Regions from separate parts of the Marivirga salinarum genome, predicted to be linked through region 1. Evidence: riboswitches for the same ligand, from Rfam matches in the RefSeq annotation. Region 1 holds a riboswitch; the other holds the start of a gene.

Region 1 (8,582 bases):
TAATTGACTATTTTGTGACTTTTTATTATCCACATTCATTAAATATTTTATAAATTCACTTTATCAAAAAAAGTATAAAATGGAATCTAGATCAAATAAATCAGAAATTATTGATACATTCTCAAATGTTAGATATTTTTCTTTTGAGGAAAAGAAGGCTCCATTATTAGATACTGAAGGAGTTAATAGACTTTTAGATGCTATTATTGATTTTAAAAGCGTTTTGAATGAAAAGACTCATTAAATAAACTCATTAAATGATAGAATTGAAAAAATAACTTGGTTCAATGATTTAGATGAAGAAAGTTTGATACTTTTAAATGATATCATTTCTTCTGCCAAGGATTTACGCACTTCTCTGATAAGACAATATATTTCATTGAATTTCTTAATAAGCAACGGAATTGCAAAAGATGAAATTAAAGAATTTAAGAATTCAATCGATGAATTAAAAGAGTCTTATGAGGATTTAGAGTCTGTGTTTTTCTTTCTCCCCGAAATGCCAGACTTTGTTGAAACCACAAAAAAGCTCTCCCTTATTTAAAGATGGATTTATATTGTTTAGAGGACTTTAAGGTAGAATTCGATAAACTAAAATCTAAAAAATCCTATAAAACATTAGAGCAAAATGTAATTGATTACTTCTTTGGAAAAACCAGTCAAGAGCTTTGTTCGGGCGTTAGACTAAATAATAGTAGTGACACTCCTTATATCAAAAAACGTCTGGACGGTAGAGGTGGCTTCAGAGTTTATTTTCTTTTAATAATAAAAGGAGATTCTTAATATTTGATGTTTGTTCACCCTAAAACTGGTACTCATGGTTCTGACAATATAACTGATGAGTCAAAAGCTTACCTATACAAGAAGGTGCTAAATTGTATTAAGTCAAATAAGTTGTATAAAATGACTTTGGATGAATCAAAGGCAACCATAAAGTTTGACAAACTATCTTAAAGATATTTACCTAAACCAAATAATACAGCAAAGTTTAATTTTTACTAGTACTAGATAAAGTAACAAAACTAATTATCGGCAGTAAAATACTTTCACTGCCGATAATTTGATATCAAATATTTAATCTTCAACCATCACCGTATTCCGCGTGATGTTAATGGCCTCTACTACTCCATACCCTCCATTTACATTGGAGTAATGAGGAGCAGGCTCGCTAAAAACAAGATCAATAAATTCATATTCAAAATTGTAAAAACCAGCTTCATAACCCGATTCGTTTATGGAAATCATTTCTACTATGTAGCCTTCATAAATATTTTCAGCTTCTATCGGGAAATTAGATGTATACTTCGCTACTCTAAGAGGATAGTCAACACTTTGGTTCTTATAACATTCATTAGTAAATTGATATGCAAGCGTACAAGGGCCATCTGTTTCATCCGACTGTATACTCCAGGCGCTACTTAGCTCTTCAGTTGGCTCACCGTCTATAATACCTTTGACTCTGAAGCTGTAATAAGGTATTTCTTCATCAATAAAGAGATTTAGATTAAGCAACCAAGCATCATTAGATTGAGGAGGATCAGATTTTGTATAATTAGAGAGTGTAATACTATTAACCTGAGGCGCTTTATAAAAATAAACCAAATCGCTTTCCACTTCACCATAAGGAGTGTTAACCTTTATAAGGTAGCTATTTGAAATTTCAAAATCATATTCTAAACTATAATTCCCTTCCCCTTCTTCTATAAAAGAAGTAAGATGACCATCTGTATCATGCAATTGTATATCTGCATCCTCAATTGCTCTATTGGTTTTAAACTCTCCTTTTATGAGAGCACTATAAGTCAATCTTGCGTAAGATACCCCATTATTATTGAGAGAAACAAACAGCACTGGCTTAATTTCCTCCACTTCAAAATCATAGTCCAAAGGTCTCTCACATGCAAAGAACAGCAGTGGAATGGCGATACATAAAAAGCCAGTTAATTTATTCAAATTAATCATTTGTTCTTAAATAAGTTCATGCCAAAAGAAACATAGGGAAGTACAGGGATAAAGCCTATACCTCTATAATTCGTATAACTATTCTCTTCATCTAGATATAGTAGCTCTGGAGCAAATACATTCGGGTTTATATGATTATAAGCATTTATCACCCCAAAAGACCAAGTACGATCTCTGCCCTTTTTTTCAAAACTATAGGTAGCTCCTAAATCCAATCGATGAAAAGCAGGCAATCGGGCGTTATTGCGATCTCCATAAATCATATAATCACCCCATTCTCCGTCTATAATGGCAATTGGAGCTGTAAAAGGTCTCCCTGTTTGAAAATTCCATACAGCATTAAACTTCCAGCTTGCATTTAGGTCATAGTTCACCATCACACTTAAGTCATGCGTTTTGTCGAAGCTTGAAGGATACCAATCCCCTTCATTAATCTCCAGAAATTTACGTTCAGAACGAGCCCAAGTATAACTGACCCAGGCATCCCAATTTTTATAATCTAAAGTAATCATGTTTTCAAAACCATAAGCAAATCCCATTCCGTTAGTAGCCAATTCATTTTCCCAGTCTAAAGATGGGGACAATTGAAGCAATGAGCTTCTTGAATAATCAATTAGGCTCGTCATGTTTCGAATATAGGCTTCGGAAGAGAAAGTAATCGATCTATTCTTTGAAGACTTACTAAAGCCCAAACTGGTTTGACTTGCCCTTGATGGTGGGATTAATTGAGTAGATGGTAGCCATACATCATTTGGTAAACCTACAGAATTAGCGTTCAATAAATGTAAAAATTGGCTGGTTTTAGCATAGGCCAACGACCAATTCCAACCTTTTAACCCTTCCCTATTGATGTTGAACCGGTACTCTGGGCTTTGATAATTTGCACCCTCCACGAAAAAGTTTACATATCTAAAACCTGTACTCATACTCCAATATTTACCCCATTCAAAGTTTGTCTGCATGTAAGCAGCTACTTCCTGTCCGCCTAATACTTGTCTATTAATTGAGGTTTGATCGGTTGAACTGTTCTTTACTTCGGAAACAAAAGGTTTGAAGCCCAGGTAGGCCGCTTCCAGTCCTGCACTGATATCGATCCATTTATAAATAGGAATAAATAGTTCTGTTTTTAAACGGCTATCTGACACTGAGCTGCCTACTTCATTGGAATTTTCTTCCGTAGCTTCCTGCCCTGGCTCAGGGTCTTCTATGCTTATAATATTACTTATATCAGATTGATATCTATAGGTAGAGTAGGATAATGTATTCTTCCAGAAAAGTCCCTTTCTTAGTTTTTTATTGTGTCGTAGGCTAGCCACTGTATTGCCCCAATTCAGATTAAATGCCGTAGTTAAACGGTCTGATCTTTCTCCAACCTGCCAAGTATCATTGCTGTTATATAAACTCAAGTAGATATGGTCGGTGTCAGAAAACTTATAATTAATTTTCGCATTGATGTCGTATAACCAATAATTAAATCGATAATCACCTGTGCCCAAACGATAAGCAATATTGAAAGGCAATGTAAGTAGATTCAAATAAGAACTTCTTGCGGACAGAAAGTAAGATCCGCAACCATCATCAACAGGCCCTTCAATTTGTCCTTTAGAGCTAATAATTCCAACATCTAATTTACCTTCCGTTTCATTACGATTCCCTTCCCGCATGGTCATATCAATTACAGATGACAAGCGACCACCATAACGGGCAGGGAAATTGCCTTTATAGATATCAACGTTTTTTATAGCATCACCATTAAAGGTAGAAACCAAACCGAACAAGTGAAAGGGGTTAAATATGACAGCATCATCGAGCAGAAAAAGGTTTTGATCAGGGCTTCCTCCGCGCACATATAGGGCAGCTGTACCTTCTTGACCACCCGTTATACCAGGTAGTAAGGCCATCGATTTAATGATATCTTTCTCACCCATAATGGCCGGAGCTTCTTGTAATTTAGCTACATGAGGGCTCAACTTACCTAATTGCTGGCCGTGTTGAGGTCGACTTGCTTTTACCTCCACCTCTTGCAAAGTGATGGGGCTTAATGATATCACGAGACTACTGTCATTTTGACCACTAAAATCTATTTGTTGAGGTTCAAATCCTGTATATGAAATGAGTAAGCTTGTTTTTTCATTACTTTTAACCTTAACAGAAAAGTAACCAAAATTATTAGTGATGACACCTTGGGTAGTTCCCAATAATTGAACAGTTGCACTCACCAATCGCTCAGCTGAGGATTTATCTTCAACAAAACCGCTAAGCGTAATTTGCTGAGCACTTAAGCTTCCTAGAATAAAGAAAGCAATTAAAAAGGCAATGTTTTTTTTCATTTTATACTACTAGGGAAAATAGTTGGCTTATTATATATTTTTATAAATTAAGGATTCAATCTAAAGTACTGATTTCATTTATATTATATCGGTATGAATTCGAATTCACTTTGCTATAAATTTTCTGCAACCACTGGGCTTTTCAATTTCTCAAGTATAGCTTTTCCTTCTTCCTTCAAGATTTGAGATAAAGTTGGAGTCGCTCTAAGCACACCTTCAAAAATGTTAAATCCATGACGAACATAATATGTTTCTCCTGGTTTCAAATAAAGATGAAGCTCGGAAGAGGGTCCTGCTTCACTGAGCAAATTAATCGATTTCTGATTAGTTGACCATGTGAGGTAACTTCTAGACTTCAGTTTGCCGATCTGTTGCTCATTCGAATAAATATTAGCTGTAACTAGATTAGCACACCTGCTATCACGAATCACATAAATTGTTGAGTTTTCTGCATTATCCGAATCTGAGGGTAAATTCACCAATTGTTTTGATGGTGCACAACTTATCAAGCTAATTAAGGCAGATACAATAATTAAAAATTTCATTAATGGATGATCTATTATGTGTGGTTCTAAAATTAATATCGAATTGAAATGCCCCTCTAAATCTAAAACATTGGAAACTTTATTCAAGCGTCAATGGGGTTTTGGTCGAGTGGAATTATTTCAAAAATATATACTAAAAATTACATGTAGTATACATTTGTTATTAAATATTTTAAAAAATTTTTAGTCTCTTAAACTGCAGTTATAGTAAGAAAACACTCAGTTTAGATTTAATGCTTTAACCATTTTAATATATGTACTATTACTTCGGAATTATTTTATATAATAGAGCTAAACAACTAATTAGAATTATAGAATCTTGTTTATAAGCTGATTCGTTCAAGGAAATCATTTCTACTATGTAACTATCCTACTTATACAATCATCGGATTTCTTGTTCCAAAGCTAAAAAATGTGAAATCCGATTTTCGGAATCATGAAGAGGAAATATATCTACCTTACAGTCATATTCCTCTCCATTTTTGCGATAGTTTTTGATACTGATACTAAAATTCCGATCTTCTTGAAGCTTTTGCCTAAAAATTGACCGAGTGTTTGAGTCAGTATTTTTCCCTTGCAAAAAAGTAGGTGTTAATCCAACAGCTTCTTGCGCTTTGAAACCTGTCATTGCTTCAAATCCGCTATTTACCCAGAGAATTTCTTTTTCTAGATTGGTTAAGACAAGCGCCTCAAAAGGGTTTTTCAGTATCTTTTGGATATTCTCTTGCCACCTATTTCGCTGAGCATATTTTTCCAGACAAGATAAGTCTATTTTAATTTTGGAGAGAACATTGGCATTACTCATTGCGGCAATATCATGACAATGTAATACATTTTTGAAATCCTTAGGAGTGTCCAGTATTTTGGTATGCATTTTATGATATTCTTGAGGACTTAAGTCCATCAAATAAATATCTAAACACATCATATTACTCAAGTTATTCTGGTACTTAATCATTGATAATTTTTATTAAAAATATGCTTGCATGCTTTATTACTTTCTATCGTAAGATAGTTAAAGTCGTGATTTTGCATTGCAATAAATATTTGAAGTTCTAAACACACTGTCTCAAAACTTCCTAATGCACTAATGATACAGATTGGAAATAAGAAAAGAGCTAACAAGTAGAGATCCACTTAACCTATAAAAAGCAAGTTTATAATAATAACTACTCATCAGACCTGAAGCTTACCCCAATCCACGAGGGCAACTATCAATACTTTACAGGCAAGTCTCCTGACTTGTAACAATTTTTGCTAACCTTCTCAACCTGAATGCTCAGGAAAATGGTATCTGAGGCAAAAACCTATGTGTTACATACAGTTGCGGGACAGTTCGTGATTCTCACACGATTCCTTATTAATTAGCATCTCTGCCAAACCTGCTAGGTGTCGATGAAATTATGAAACATAATAATTCTCTATAAAAGTATCTTATTAATCATTAATCGCAAAACATTGAATAATAAATCTTTAATGGCATTATTCTGTTAGCAGCAGCAATTTAAGCAAATGGCTGCTGTGTCTCCAACCAATGTTAATCCTTGGGATAAATGAAACTTGATTTCAAATAAACAAGATCTATTTCTTCATAAGGATGACCTCTCAATCGGGCATTAAGCATAAAAAAAGCCGGCATCAACCGGCTTTTCATTTTTAATAATATGTTTTTAATCAAGACTTGTCTTTATTTCGACATTCTTTTACGCTCGTTTTCGTCAAGATAGATTTTACGCATTCTGATGCTTTTTGGCGTTACTTCCAAATACTCATCTTTCTGAATAAATTCCATAGCCTCCTCTAATGAGAAATTGATTTTCGGAGCAATTCTCATTGCGTCATCAGTACCTGATTTACGCATATTGGTTAACTGCTTTCCTTTATTGATATTCACATCCAAATCATTATCTCTTGAGTGCTGACCAATAACCTGACCTTTGTAGATCACATCACCCGGATCAACGAAGAACACACCTCTGTCTTGCAATCTATTGATCGCAAATGCTGTAGAAGCTCCCTCCTCCATGGAAATTAGTGATCCTTTGTTCCTTTCAGGAATATGTCCTTTATATGGAGCATATTCTTTATATCTATGATTCATTACAGCTTCTCCAGCTGTAGCAGTCATCATGTTATTTCTTAGGCCTATAATACCTCGTGCTGGGATTTCAAATTCCAAATGCTGAACATCACCTTTTGGCTCCATCACTAACAATTCACCTTTTCTTTGGGTCACTAACTCAATAGCTTTACCTGAAACATCATCTGGCACATCAATAACCATATGCTCAATTGGCTCACAACGAACACCATCAATTTCTTTATATAATACTTGTGGCTGACCTACTTGCAATTCATAGCCTTCTCTTCTCATGGTTTCAATCAAGACAGACAAGTGCAAAATACCTCTACCGTAAACCAAGAATCGATCTTCAGAATCTGTAGATTCTACACGCAAGGCCAGGTTTTTCTCAGTCTCTTTCATCAAACGATCACGCAAATGACGAGAAGTAACGAATTTACCTTCTTTACCAAAGAATGGAGAGTTGTTGATAGTGAAAAGCATACTCATGGTAGGCTCATCAATAGAAATTCTTGGTAATGGCTCTGGATTTTCAGGATCAGTTACCGTATCTCCAATATCAAAACCCTCTAAACCAATGATTGCACAAAGATCTCCTGAATGTACTTCCTCCACTCTCTTTCTTGCTAAGCCTTCGAAAGTATGCAATTCTTTGATTCTCATTTTCTTAACAGAACCGTCCTTTTTACATAGACCTATTTGCATGCCTTCTTTCAAGGTACCTTGGTATAACCTTCCAATAGCAATTCGCCCTACGAAAGATGAATAATCCAAAGATACAATCTGTAATTTAGGGATACCTTCTTTAACAGGTGCTGCAGGGATTGTTTTAATGATTTCATCCAAAAGAGGGAAAACATTATCAGTCTGCTCTTTCCAATCAGTGCTCATCCAACCGTTTTTACTTGAACCGTAAATGGTTTGGAAGTCTAGCTGATCTTCAGTAGCATCTAAGTTGAACATTAAATCGAAAACTTGCTCGTGCACTTCATCAGGACGACAGTTTTCTTTATCCACTTTATTGACTACAACAATTGGCTTCAAGCCTAAGTCTAATGCTTTTCCTAATACAAAACGAGTTTGTGGCATTGGTCCTTCAAAGGCATCCACTAAAAGCAAAACACCATCGGCCATTTTCAAAACTCGCTCTACTTCTCCTCCAAAGTCAGAGTGACCAGGAGTGTCAATAATATTAATCTTAACCCCGTTATAAGTAACGGAAACGTTTTTACTCAAAATGGTAATTCCACGCTCTCTTTCTAGATCATTATTATCTAAAATTAATTCGTCTGATTCCGTTCCTTCACGAAATTCCTGACAAGCATAGATAATTTTGTCAACCAAAGTAGTTTTACCGTGGTCAACGTGGGCAATAATCGCCACATTTCTAATTTCTGACATCTAAATAATATAAATAAATTAACTGATATTCAATTAGTTAATACTATTATTAAAAAGTTTCAACTAATCAAGTTGCAAAGGTAAGTAAAATAGTTTGCGGGATAATGCTTTTAGAAAAATATTAATGATTCCGTAATCTAATATCTTACCTAAACAGTCCTGCAATTACTAACGTAATGAAATCTTAATTACAACCATTGCAACTCTTGCTAAACTACAAAATTGATTACTTACCCGGAAATATTTCTAAAGCCAACCTCT
Region 2 (8,582 bases), 1.6 Mb from region 1:
ATCAAGGAATAAATTATAGATATCTATTTATCATGGAGGTGAAAAGAGAATTTTAATACTGTATGGATTATTCGAATTCAGCAAAATAAAATTCGCTTTTCACCTTTTTTATTCCCTCATTTTCTTCAATCTGATATTCATAAAAGTGCGATTGAATTGATTTTAAATTGATTTTGACTGCATTCTTGAACAGAGGGCCATCATACACAAATGTGTGGAATTCTCCATTTTCTCCGCAAGGGTCAACATCTTTCGGTAATTGAATGAGGGTATCTTGAGTGATGGTTTTACCTATTATTTCCTTGTTTAATTTAGAAGCATCACCAGCACAAATTTTAGTTTGAAAGCCTAAATCTAAAAATTCATTGATCACATTCTTTGTATCTTTTTTCCACAGAGGAAACAAGCATTTTATATCTACTTCGGCCATTTTTTCTTCTCTGTATTTTTTCAAATCCTCAAGAAAAATATCACCAAAAGCAATGTTGCCAATATTTTTTGACTTACAATAATCAGCATATTCTCTCATGACTTGCTCATATGATTTATTGCTTTTACTAGATGGTAAATAACTGATCTTAAGTGGGAGGTTCAAAGAACTTGCTTGAGCTTCAATCAATTCTTTTTTGATCCCGTGCATGCCCACTCTATTAGTGTCTTCTCCAATTACTGTATGCAAGTGGTCTATTTCATATTCATTTGATTGGGTTAAATAATGCAATGCCAAACATGCATCCTTACCTCCACTCCAGCTTAAAGCAATTTTCTTCCTCATTTATTATATCGTTAAAAATGAAATATAGAGCTCAAAAGCAAACCCAAATAGTAAGAGTATAAAATAGAAAAATCCTAAAATGAAAAATTTAAAAACAGATTTTGCCCAACTGTTTTGATAAAGTCTTTTTATTGAAAAAAGTGTATAGAGGCTCACCCAAATAAAACTTATAAAGACTATCCAACCTTCAGCTTTAGAGAAAACACTAATTAATAAAATGGCCAATCCATAAATAAAATAGGCAAATGCATGAAGGTGCAATCCATGGATCAGATGTTCCATAAAATACCTTTTCTTCATAAATAAGAGATAAAGTATAAAAGCAAAAATTGGGAGAAAGAAAAACATCATCAAAGGCAGATTTCTAATGGCCTGATAAGTAAACATAGAAGAATTTAGTAAAAATGACCTTTTATACTTTGCTGGAATACCTTCGATATTTCCACCTACTTTATTTAGGTTCGCTTCGAATTCCTCATCACTCAAAGTTTCATCTTCAGCCCAATATTTTAGGGTAGCCCATTTATTAATTGAATCTTCCTTTTTCGCTACTTTATTCTGTTCTGCCTTTATAATCAGTTGTTGAACTTTAGCACTGTCGAGTTCTTCAACTTTTAGAGAATCCATCATAGGTTTTTGATTGACAATAGATCTTAAAACTGAGTCAGTCAAATCTTTAGGAACGGTAAGACTAATCATAAAAAAATAGAAAAGGGAAAAAATTAAATACAACCTAATGGGGTTGATGTATCGCCTTCTTTTCCCTTCATTAAAAGCCTTGGTAAGCTTTCCTGGCCTGAAAATGAAGGGGTTTAAGGTTTTGAATAAGATTGTATCAAAACTCAGATAATTAGAAAAGAAGTCTTTCAAAAATGCACCTAAAGCTAGTTTTTTATCGGAATTTTCTTGCCCGCAATTAGAACAAAAGTTTTGGTCAGTTTCTAATTGCTCACCGCAATTAAGACATTTTTGCAATTTTTCTTTCAATTTTTCTTTCAGTTAGCTTATCACGAAAGTAAAAAATAAAATGAAACTTTGTGTTATTTTTTTGCTTTCACATTTTTATACTGGAAGGGGCAATGTCTGCATTTATTTCCACAGCAATAACCTCTTTTTAAATGATATTTTTCAGTGAAAACGAAAAAGCCATTTTCCATATAAAAATCATCGTTCTCTATTTTTAAATTTTTTGCACTCATGTAATTAAAATTGGTTTCTTATTTTCATCTATAGCTACCATAGTAAAACAGCCTGAAATGGATTTTTCTCTGTGGTTGGAATACATTTCTTCTGTAAAAACATCCACTCTAACCTCTAAACTGGTATTACCTACTTTTTCTATTTGACCAACTAATTCCACTATGGTTCCAGCAGGAATTGCTTTATTGAAGTCAATTTTATCACTGCTAACCGTCACCATTTTCTGTCTTGAATAACGGGTGGCCGTAATAAAAGCCACCTCGTCCATCCATTGAAGGGCAGTTCCTCCAAATAGCGTATCATAATGATTAGTCGTATTTGGAAAAACTGCCTTGGTTACTTTTGTAATGGCGTTATCTGCCTTATTTCCTTTAGTTACAATCATCTATCTCTTTCGATGTTAAAAGAAAATTGAGTAGGGGCAATTCCAGACTCAAATGTATCCAGTAGTTCTCCTTCTGCATCATAGCGAATCACTAGGCCTTCACTCGAAAAATCTAGGGCGTCACCTAAGTAAAAATCTCCTGAAACTGGATCAACAGCGAAAGCATAAGGAGTTTGCATTTCAACCTCAATTCCTGTTGAGCTAATACTATTATCTGAAATATTTAAAAATGAAATTTCACTACCCGAGTAAAAATAGATAGCACCTTCATGTGAGTCAATATCACCTAATACTGAATTATCCAGTTCAATTTGATTTGCAATGCCTGTTAAAGATGCACTTAATTGTATCAAGTTTCCGCTAGTGCAAACCACCCAAACATTGCCGTTATCATCTTCTGTTATTTCTTTTGGGCTGCTTGGAACCTCAAGAGTTTCTTCTATTTGTAAGTTATCAAGATTGATAATAGATATTTCGCTAATGCTTCCATCAAAGGATGCGTGGCTTACAATAAGTTTGTTGTTTTTAATAAAAAGATGTTCAGGATATTCCTGAGTTTCAATACGGTCTACTAATTCATTTGTACTTAAGTCTACAACAAATATTTCACTATTCGTTAACGCAAAATTTTCATTGTAAGGGCCCCAATTTGCAATAAAGGCTAAGCCATCCAATACAGCAATATCCCTTGGTTTATCTAATTCAGGGAAACTGATTTTTGCTTCTGATTTTAAGTTTGAAGTCATTATATCAATGGAATTACTTCCGTTCAATACACTGTAGATTCTGTCATTATTATTATCCACTAAAATATTTTGTTGAACATCTCCAATAAAGCTGCTGTTTTGACCTCTGTAAAGTGAAGCATTATAATCATAAGATTCAGGATCATAATTACCAATGGTTGCATTATTGCTTCCAAATGCCCCTTCATGATATACGTAAACTCCTGCTGTTTTGAGTTCTATATCCTCAGTGTCATCACAAGCTGAGAAAATGAATAGTGCAACAATTAAGTTGATTAAAATTGAATAATTCTTTGTCATGTTAATTAAATTTAAATTTTCGGGTTATACTGAGTTGATAATTTCTACCAGGCATTGCATAGCCTGAGTAGAGGAAATATTCTGAGTTAAATAAATTCTTTGCTTTGACTGATAATTGCCAAGAAGTTGATTGCCAGTTCAATCCAAGATCGGATAATAAAAATGGCTGAAGGGAAAATAAATCTGAGTTATTATTGGTAGTGTAAACTTTTCCAGTCCATCGCTGGAAAATATCTAATGAAAAATTCATCCAAGAAACGGAAGCAGATGCATTTGCTTTATGTAAAGGCGTATAGATTAATTGTTTGCCAACCTCATTAGTGTTCGTTTCACTTTCCAAAACTCTGGATTGCGTATAGCTATATTGCAAATCTAACTCAAACCATAATTCATTATAAATAGGGAAATGAATTCCTGCTGTTGTTTCAATCCCTTTTGCCAGTACTTTTTTTATGTTTCTAGGTCGCCATTGATTGTTTTCATCTGGTATCCACTGAATCCAATTATCCACCTCATTATGATAAGCGGTCACCGAAAAGTCTACTTTGGTTTTATCCCAATTATGATTTGAATGAATAGACGCTTCTTTATTCCATGCTGTTTCTGAATTCAGTTCCGGATTTCCGGCTTCGTTCCAGAACCGATCATTTAAAGTAGGAAGTCTGTAGTTGTAAGAAGTATTTAATTTAAGATCGAGTTGATGATTTTCAGTTCTGAATAGTTGATGTGAAATCCCCGCATACGGAGAAATTGGAATATTAACTTCTGGTACCAATTGTTGTCTCAAATGCACGGCATAATCAAAGTTCCTCCATATTTCTCCTTTAAATAAAGCACCTAAACTATAGCGTTGTTCAGTGGCACCACCGCCTGCGTAATTTTGATTTTTCGCATCAATATAATTGTATCGAGCTGATAATTTTAGCTGATGTTTAATGGAGATTTGATATTTATAGTCAGCGAAGCTTTCCCATCTATCTACTTTATAATAAGAAATAGCCTGGTTCAATCGATAATCCATTTCATCCATGAAGTAGCCAGTCCCAATAGTTAGACTGCTTTTTTCTCCCATTTTTTCAAAGTTAAGATGTGTCCTTAGGTTTTGATCTGTTTGCTCGTTTACATCTCTGGTAGATCCTATTGGAGGTTGAATTTCCCTGAAGTTGTCATTATACCAAATCGCTAATTTTATTTTTTCAGTATTTCTGATTTTATAGCCGATGCTTTGGTTTATCCCCCATCTTTTAAATCTTGCATTATCCTGTTTTTCACCAGTTTGTAAAATTTCAAAATCATTTTTGGCTTTTCCCCAATATAACTTAGTGTCATAAGCCCATTTGCCGTTACTGCCATTTGCATTTACATTACTATTTAACAATCCAAAACTACCGATTTGCTGCCCGATAGATAATCTATTTCCTTTTTTGAATGAAAGTGGATTTTCCAATAAAACAGCACCACCAAATGCACCACTTCCTCCCATGCTGCTGCCACTTCCCGGAATGATGGATATTTCAGAAATGGCTTGAGAGGGTATTAAAGAAAAATCAGTTTGGCCTAGTGTGAAACTATTGATGTTGAAATTGTCCCAAAGCACTGCGGTTTGGCTGGCATTGGTGCCGCGGAAGGCTATGGTTGTGAGCATTCCATTTCCGTATTCCTTGAAATAAATACTGCTGTTCTGCTTTAAAATTTCGCTAATATTAGCGCCATCGTAGAAATTCAGTGTTTTGGCTTTGGGCAAAATAATAGTATTACCATGCAAAAATTGTTTTTCAAAATGGCCTTGCACAGACACTTCTTCTAACACAGGAATACTGTCCTGATGGTTTTGTGCCCATAGTTCATTGGAGAACCATAGCAATAAAAATAAAGCACCTAATCGCATAAAATTGAGTTTAATGCGACCACGGTCAAAATCAGATGTAAAAAAGTTAGCTTATAGCTTTCGTACATTCCTGACCTTTCACCCGAAAGTCGAAAATAGTTATGAGCTATGGCAGGTCTCCTGACTCGTCCGTTGAAGTTGCGGCCTTCCCATCAGCCGAAAGGCTAACAGTGGCAAGGGTAGTGCACTTCAATTAAAAATGGACTTACAGTTGCGGGGACAGTTTCGGAATATTGGTCTCAAAAATTAAAACCAAGCACCGAATTCCCTTTTAATTCTGAAGGAATGAAATCCAACAGAAACCATAATTCTTCAACAAATGTAGGGGAATGAAATCTGAAATCAAATTTTAATTCTTTAACTTTATTAATTAAAATGTTTGCGCAGTGAAAATAGTACCTATGTATCCTGACCCCTACAAGCTCAAAATCCATTTGGAGCATACGGATATATATAGAATAGTTTTAGTACCCTCCTTCATTAATATGCTTCAACTTCATTTGGTTTGCCAAGAAGCTATGGGTTGGATGATGGCACATTTATTCACATTTACAGATAAAAAAGGATCTACAGCTAGAATTAAGGCAGGCTTACCAATTGAAGATTTACCATTTTTATCAGGACCTAAGGAAATAAAAGCAGATAAAGTCAAGTTAAATGAATTTCATGAGATCACGGGTGGAAAATCGTTTTGGTATTGGTATGATTTCGGAGATGATTGGTGGCATAAAATAAGTTTCCAAAAACCTACTAAAAAGGACTTGGAATTATATAGTGGTACTCCAGTTTGTTTAGATGGAAAAAAAGCTTGCCCACCTGAAGATATAGGTGGAGTAGATGGTTATTTGCACTTCTTGAAAATTATAAATGAAAATACCCAACCTGATAAAGACGAATTAATGGATTTTTATGGCTTTATGGAAGGAGATGTTTTTGATCCAGAGTTTTTTGAAATTGACTTTATTAACGAGGAACTGACGGAAATAATGGAATGGGATGAATGGAATAAAACGGCTGACGATTTTATTTGATATTAGAGAAAGTAATGGAGTTAATCATTTATATTCCTGATACCATTGAAACTTCTCATCAAGAATTTCATTTTTCTTAAGTCTTATAAAATCCAGATAAGCTTGAGCAACGGGTGAAATTCTTTTTCCTTTTAGCCAAATTAATCTCCATTTCGTTGTTACTGGTAAATCCTCAGTAGGTAAAATATATAGTTGCTTATTTAATAATTCGTTTTTAATCCCAATTAAAGGCATAATAGAATTACCTAATCCTGCGATAACGGCTTGTTTTACAGCCTCATTAGATGTAAGCTCTAATCTCTTTCTAGACTTTGAATTATGTGTTCCATAATAGTGTTCCATCGCACTTCTTGTGGCAGAGCCTTCCTCCCGGTAAATCAAAGGCATACTTTCATTTTGCTGTGCTTCGCTACTCACTAAATATAATTTATTATCGATTAAGAGTTCTTCTTCTATATCTAATAAATCAGGAATTACGCTTACAAGGGCGAAATCAATTTCGTTATTTTTTAAGCTTTGAATTACTTTAGTTTTATTGGTAACATCTAAAACCAAATCAATTCCAGAGTTTTTGGACAAGAATTCTTCAAGGAAAAAAGGAATTACATATTTTCCTGTGGAGGCGGAAGAAATTTTCAGTTTTCCTGTCATCATTCCACTATAGGCCTCCGTTTTATAATTTATATTATTCAATTCTTCTATTACACGCTCCGCAATTAGGGCAATTTCTTTACCGAAATCTGTTATGAATAATTTTCTTCCTACAACCTCATATAATGGTATGTCGAATTGATCTTGAAAGTTTTTTAGCTGGATGGAAACTGCTGGCTGTGACATAAATAGTTCTTCCGAAGCTTTAGTGATGCTTTGTTTTTGGACCACTTTTAAAAATATCTGTAGCTGATGTATAGTGTAATGCATAATAATATTTTATGGTTTACATTAAATATATAAATAAAAATATATGAAAAATGTTTGCCAAATTTGTGTAAATAATTTCATAAAACATTAAACAACAATAAAAATTATGGAACAAGTTTTAATTAACAAGCAAGAAAAAGACCTACTAAGAGGTGAGTATTCGGCTGAGGAAGCAAAAGAGATTATTTCAAATTTCATTACTCAGAAAATCAATTTTCATAATATGAGGAATTTTAGATCACAAGTAAGATATGAAAAACCAGATGAAAATTCTTTGAAAAGAATAGAGGAGCTTAAGGAAAGTAGAAAATCAATAATGGAATTAATTAATACTGCCAAAGAAGAAGGCAAAATGCTTAAAATCGATTCAACCATCACCATTGAATTAATTTAAAACTGTAAATCATGACCAAAGAACTAATCATAAGCACGGTTTTTCTATCGCCACTTTTATTTACACTTATCGCCATTTTATCATGGTTTATGAGCGGCTTAAGGCCTAAAAAATTGATATGGGTAAGTAAAATCTCCATTTATGCAGGTGTACTTATGGCCATATTTTCTGCCGTGATGGTATATCAATATGGATTATTGGAGAGCAATAGTATAGGCTATAATGGTCTTGGATTATCCATACGATTAGATGCTTTAAGTGTATTGATCTTTACCATGATTAATCTCATCTCTTTTATAGTGATGCGGTTTAGTTTCAATTATATGGATGGCGATAATAGACAAGGGGTTTTTATAGGGAGATTAGCCGCTACTATTGCCTCCGTACAATTGTTGGTGCTATCAGGAAATGTAGGTTTACTGTGGATTTCTTGGGTTCTCACAAGTATTTCTTTGCATCGATTACTTATTTTTTATTCTGAAAGACGCAGATCTAAACTGGCAGCCAGGAAAAAATTTATTGCGGCCCGATTGAGTGATTTATTCCTACTAGCTGCTGTTATCTTGATTTTTAACCAATTCGGTACAGGAAATTTAGAAGAAGTCATAACCGGAATAAAAAGTTTTGCTAACAATGTCCCATTTAAAATAGAATTAGCGGCTATTTGTATTGTGTTGGCGGCTATCTTAAAATCCGCTTTATTTCCAACTCATGCATGGCTTGTAGAAGTAATGGAAACACCAACTCCTGTTTCTGCATTACTGCATGCAGGTTTATTGAATGCTGGCCCATTTTTAGTGGCAAGAATGTCATTTATAGTGGTGGAAACCACCTATGCGCCTCTACTACTGATTATTTTTGGTGGTATAACAGCCATATTTGGCTCCATTGCTTATATGACTCAATCTTCGGTGAAGACAGCTCTTGGTTATTCCAGTATTT

The links. A riboswitch is a leader RNA that binds a small molecule or an ion and turns the genes downstream of it on or off. The one in region 1 is predicted to bind cobalamin.
Region 2: linked by a shared signal. The riboswitch ahead of QYS49_RS08595 (TonB-dependent receptor) and the one ahead of QYS49_RS15255 (PAS domain-containing protein) in region 1 are both predicted to bind cobalamin.

Annotation. Positions count from the first base shown of each region.
Region 1 covers NZ_CP129971.1:3,638,596-3,647,177, forward strand. The annotation lists gene QYS49_RS15225 (hypothetical protein) at 80-244, shown strand; gene QYS49_RS15230 (hypothetical protein) at 308-544, shown strand; gene QYS49_RS15235 (F0F1 ATP synthase subunit delta) at 547-783, shown strand; gene QYS49_RS15240 (DUF4249 family protein) at 1,075-1,962, opposite strand; gene QYS49_RS15245 (TonB-dependent receptor) at 1,959-4,292, opposite strand; gene QYS49_RS15250 (hypothetical protein) at 4,406-4,924, opposite strand; gene QYS49_RS15255 (PAS domain-containing protein) at 5,220-5,795, opposite strand; cobalamin riboswitch at 6,048-6,238, opposite strand; gene typA (translational GTPase TypA) at 6,525-8,321, opposite strand; gene QYS49_RS15265 (hydroxymethylglutaryl-CoA lyase) at 8,548-8,582, opposite strand, start outside.
Region 2 covers NZ_CP129971.1:2,021,357-2,029,938, forward strand. The annotation lists gene QYS49_RS08565 (choice-of-anchor B family protein) at 1-12, shown strand, start outside; gene QYS49_RS08570 (Dph6-related ATP pyrophosphatase) at 68-775, opposite strand; gene QYS49_RS08575 (DUF3667 domain-containing protein) at 779-1,762, opposite strand; gene QYS49_RS08580 (C1orf53 family protein) at 1,816-1,974, opposite strand; gene QYS49_RS08585 (acyl-CoA thioesterase) at 1,971-2,360, opposite strand; gene QYS49_RS08590 (DUF5074 domain-containing protein) at 2,357-3,406, opposite strand; gene QYS49_RS08595 (TonB-dependent receptor) at 3,408-5,294, opposite strand; cobalamin riboswitch at 5,388-5,616, opposite strand; gene QYS49_RS08600 (plasmid pRiA4b ORF-3 family protein) at 5,681-6,325, shown strand; gene QYS49_RS08605 (LysR family transcriptional regulator) at 6,350-7,246, opposite strand; gene QYS49_RS08610 (hypothetical protein) at 7,353-7,640, shown strand; gene QYS49_RS08615 (proton-conducting transporter transmembrane domain-containing protein) at 7,652-8,582, shown strand, end outside.